Regions from separate parts of the Pseudarthrobacter sp. 1G09 genome, predicted to be linked through region 2. Evidence: riboswitches for the same ligand, from Rfam matches in the RefSeq annotation. Region 2 holds a riboswitch; the other holds the start of a gene.
What was found. A riboswitch is a leader RNA that binds a small molecule or an ion and turns the genes downstream of it on or off. The one in region 2 is predicted to bind glycine.
Positions count from the first base shown of each region.

Region 1 (2,447 bases), 370 kb from region 2:
GCGGCCAGGGTGCGGGCGTGGCCGTGGGTTGTTTCCGCGATCGCCTTCAGCCCGTCGGGACCGTGGTAGACGGCGTACATGGAGGAGACGATGGCCAGCAGGGCCTGCGCCGTGCAGATGTTGGACGTGGCCTTCTCGCGCCGGATGTGCTGCTCGCGGGTCTGCAGCGCCAGGCGGTAGGCGGGAACACCGGCGTCGTCCTTGGACACACCCACCAAGCGCCCTGGCAGTGAACGTTCCAGGCCTTTGCGGACGGCCATGTAGGCCGCGTGCGGGCCGCCGAAGAACAGCGGCACACCGAAACGCTGGGTGGAGCCGACGGCGATGTCCGCGCCCTGCTCCCCCGGAGGAGTGATCAGCGTCAGCGCCAGCAGGTCAGCGGCAACAGTGACCAGCGCACCGCGCTCCTTGGCCTCGGCGATGGCACCTGCCTGGTTGAAGACGCGGCCCGAGGCGCCGGGCTGCTGGAGCACGATGCCGTTGATGTCACCGTCAGGCAGGCCCTTGGAGAGGTCGGCAACCTCCACCTCGAAGCCGAGCGCTTCGGCACGGCCCTTGACGATGGCGATGGTCTGCGGCAGCACGTCGATGTCCAGCACCGTCTTGCCGTCTGCGGCAGGCTTGGCCTTGTTGGCGCGGCGCATCAGCAGGACTGCCTCGGCCACGGCCGTCGCTTCGTCCAGCAGGGACGCGTTGGCAATTGGCAGGCCCACCAGGTCCTGGACCATGGTCTGGAAGTTCAGCAGCGCCTCCAGCCGGCCCTGCGAGATCTCTGGCTGGTACGGCGTGTAGGCGGTGTACCAGGCCGGCGCCTCAAGGATGTTGCGCCGGATCACGGCGGGGGTGATGGTGTCGTAGTACCCCTGGCCGATCAGCTGCACCGCGGTTTTATTCTTTCCCGCCAACCGGCGCAGCTCGGTCAGGACCTCAACCTCGCTGAGGGCGTCCTGCAGCTTCAATTCCGTTTCCTGGCGGATGACCTGGGGAACGGCGGTATCGACCAGGGAGTCAACGCTGTCGTAGCCCACAGCCTTGAGCATGGTGTCGACGTGGTCCTGGCGCCGGGCGCCGATATGGCGGTCGACGAAAGTGGTGGAGGCTGAACTAACCGTCACGGGGGAACTCCAGATACTCAGGCGGCGCAGGGTACGCCACAGCGATTCGGGTCCCTCCCCGCTCTGTATTGGACCTGAGAGTTTCCGCGGCCCCTGCATGGACAGGACCCGCTTGCACCGTCGGTGAGCACAACGGTCCGGCACCCGATCACGGGGTGCCTGGACGGCCTGCTGCTTTCCAGAGGTGCCTCGCCGCGGCGGTACAGGTGCCTGCGAGATTCCTGGGGAGGATTTGCTCCTACGGCGCCTGCCGACGTTGTGGCAGGACTCTCCCGCCGCAGATCAAAGGCTATTCAGTTGGATGTGTACGCGGGGCCGTCCGGTGACAACTCCCACGACGCTTAATTCTCCTACGCCACGGCCCCCGGGGCAAATGTCCTGCTACCGCCGGAGCCGCTCCAGTGCTGCCAGCAATTCGTCAACGTCCGCGGCTGCGCCGCCTTCGGGAACCGGGCCGACCGAGAGCATGGCGTTGAAGTAAAGGCCGTCCCCCATGTACAGCACGGCCTTGGCCAGGGCCGGCCCTACATCGGCGGCGATTTCGTCGAGCCACCGCCGCTGGATCGCAGCGAAACGGCGGCGGGTCTCTTCATGCGCCACCTCCGCCAGCCTGGTGGCGGCGACGATGGCCCGGTCCAAGGGAGTGTCTCCCCACACCGAGGACCGGATGAAGTAGGCTGCCGCGCCTTCCGGTGCGGCGGCCATGGCATCGGCATCTTCTCCGGCGAGCGCGTCCAGCTGGTCCAGGAGCGCCTGGATCAGGGCTTCCTTGTTTGGAAAGTGGTAGAGGAGCCCACCCTTGGAGACGCCGGCCTTCCGGGCTACGGCGTCCAGGGTGGCGGCGCGCTCCCCCACCTCAATCAACAGGGTGGCAAAGGCGTCAAGGACAGCTTCGCGGGCGACTGGCTTTCGGGGCATGCCATCCATCATGCCCTTCCGGGGTGCCGGAGGCTCAACTCAACCCCGTTTCCAAACTGTACCGTCTGGACGGTATAGTTAATCCATGACCACCTCGACGCACCGCGCTGTACCCCAGCTCCAGGGACCTGCTGCCCCACGGGCACCGTGGCGCGACTGGCTGGCCCTTGCGCTGCTGATGTTCCCCGTACTGCTGGTGGCCGTGGACAACACGGCACTGACCTTCGCCCTGCCCGCGATCGCCCAGTCCCTGAACCCTTCCGGGGTACAGCTGCTCTGGATCGTGGACGCCTACCCCCTGGTCCTGGCGGGGCTGCTGGTGTGCATGGGCAGCCTTGGCGACAGGATCGGCCGGCGGCGGCTGCTCATCACGGGCAGCCTGGGCTTTGCGGCGCTCTCGGCCGCCACTGCGTT
Region 1 is NZ_CP188306.1:1,078,520-1,080,966, reverse strand. It holds gene gcvP (aminomethyl-transferring glycine dehydrogenase) at 1-1,115, opposite strand, end outside; glycine riboswitch at 1,304-1,400, opposite strand; gene ACP3TD_RS05045 (TetR/AcrR family transcriptional regulator) at 1,497-2,033, opposite strand; gene ACP3TD_RS05040 (MFS transporter) at 2,119-2,447, shown strand, end outside.
Region 1: another riboswitch for glycine. It lies ahead of gcvP (aminomethyl-transferring glycine dehydrogenase); the one in region 2 lies ahead of gcvP (aminomethyl-transferring glycine dehydrogenase).

Region 2 (2,447 bases):
CCACGGGCCCAGGAGGTCGGCCGCGAAGTCGCTGAAGGATTTGTAGTTCAGGTTGCTCAGGAGCAGTTCGCCCATGGCACGCATGACGAAGAAGAGCATGAACCCGATGATCATGTACACGAAGATCACGGACGGGCCGGCCGCGGAGATGGTCTTGCCGGAGCCCATGAAGAGGCCGGTGCCGATGGCACCGCCAATGGCAATGAGCTGGATGTGCCGGTTGGTGAGCTGCCGCTCCAGGTGGGGAGGCTCGCTGCGGGCGGCGCTGCCCGCAGGAGGGTTGCTGCGGGGCGGCTCGCCGTTGGACGTGGGGGGATGAATCGCCATGGGAACTCCATCGATAAAGCGGCATTTTTGGGTGCCGCAGAAGTTGGGTTCCTCCCCGCTCTGTAGTGAACCTGAGAGTTTCCGCGGCCCAAGCCGCTTGCACCGCCGGTGAGCCGGAACGGGTCCGGCTGCTTTCCAGAGTTGCCTGTCCGCGGCGGTACATGGGCCTGAGAGTTTCCTGGGGAGGGTTTGCTCCTACGGCGCCTGCTAAATGTACCGGCAGGACTCTCCCGCCGCAGGTCGAAGGCATGTTCAGTTAGGCATGCTCAGCGGCCGCACCCTTCCGGGGCAACGTTGGCCCGGGCTGCTCCGATGAGTTGAGCCAGCCGGACACGGTGCTGATCACCGGACCCAGTGTGGTGCGGGTCACGATCGAATGTCAAACCCCATTTTTCCGCCACCGCAACAAGGCAGCCGCCGCCCACCGTGTGACGATCAGATTTGTTTTCCTTTCAACCAACCTGTACGGTGTGAGGCGAATCACCCACAGTTGAATAGCCTTTCGAGCTGTGACGGGAGAGTCCTCCCGGCACCACCGGGCAGGCGCCGTAGGAGCAAATCCTCCCCAGGAATCTCTCAGGCCCCCGTACCGTCACGGCGAGGCAACTCTGGAAAGTAACCCGGCTTCGGCCAGGTTCACCGACGGTGCAAGCGAACCCGCCACGCAGGGTTCCGCGGAATCTCTCAGGTCCAATACAGAGCGGGGAGGAACCCATCCCATGCCGTGCCACCCTGGCCGGCCAGACCTGGAGTTCCTCATGACGATTCAATCCCTTCCAACCACGTTCGTTGACCGCCATATCGGCGCGCGCCGGCAGGCCGACGTCGGCACCATGCTCAAGGCTGTGGGCTACGACAGCGTTGATGGCCTGGTGGACGTGGCTGTTCCGGCGTCGATCCGCCAGCAAACGGCGCTGAAGCTGCAGGACGCCCTCAGCGAGGTTGAGGTCCTCACCGAGCTGCGCCGGTTGGCGGGCAAGAACAAAACCGCGGTGCAGATGATCGGCCAGGGCTACTACGACACCATCACCCCCGCCGTGATCCGGCGCAACATCCTTGAGGCGCCGGCCTGGTACACCGCCTACACGCCGTACCAGCCAGAGATCTCGCAGGGCAGGCTGGAGGCGCTGCTGAACTTCCAGACCATGGTCCAGGACCTCACCGCCCTCCCCGTGGCCAACGCGTCACTCCTCGATGAAGCCACCGCTGTGGCCGAGGCTGTACTGCTGATGCGCCGCGCGAACAAAAATAAGGACGCCAAGGACGGCAAAACCGTCCTGGATGCCGACTGCCTCCCGCAGACCATCGCCATCGTGCTGGGCCGCGCCGAAGCGCTCGGCTTCGAGGTGGAGGTTGCTGACCTCTCCGCAGGCCTGCCCGAGGGTGCCATCAACGGCATCGTGCTCCAGCAGCCGGGCGTGTCCGGCCGGGTGTGGGACCAGAGCGCCGTTATCGCCGAGGCCAAGGAGCGCGGTGCGCTGGTCACTGTTGCCGCTGACCTGCTGGCGCTGACGCTGATCACTCCTCCGGGCGAGCAGGGCGCGGACATCGCCGTCGGCTCCACCCAGCGTTTCGGTGTGCCGCTGTTCTTCGGCGGCCCGCACGCCGCCTACATGGCCGTACAGAAGGGCATGGAACGCACCCTCCCCGGCAGGATCGTGGGTGTCTCCAAGGACAACGCGGGCGCTCCGGCGTACCGCCTGGCCCTGCAGACCCGCGAGCAGCACATCCGGCGCGAGAAGGCCACATCCAACATCTGTACCGCGCAGGCGCTGCTGGCCATCGTGTCCTCCTTCTACGCCGTTTACCACGGCCCGGACGGGTTGAAGGCCATCGCAGAAACCGCCCACCACAACGCCCGGATCCTGGCCACGGCCCTCACCGCCATGGGCCGCGAACTGGTGACCGACTCCTTCTTCGACACCCTTACCGTGCGCGTACCGGGCAAGGCCGCCAAGGTCATCAATGCCGCCGAAGCGCGCGGCATCAACCTCCGCTTCGTCGACGCGGACACGGTGGGCGTCTCCATCGATGAGACCACGACGGCGGCAACGCTGTCCGCGGTGGCCGTCGCCTTTGGCGCCGGCCCGGCAGGGGACGCCCAGGGTTTCGAGCTGCCC
Region 2 is NZ_CP188306.1:704,782-707,228, reverse strand. It holds gene cycA (D-serine/D-alanine/glycine transporter) at 1-327, opposite strand, end outside; glycine riboswitch at 378-472, opposite strand; glycine riboswitch at 473-570, opposite strand; glycine riboswitch at 831-929, shown strand; gene gcvP (aminomethyl-transferring glycine dehydrogenase) at 1,086-2,447, shown strand, end outside.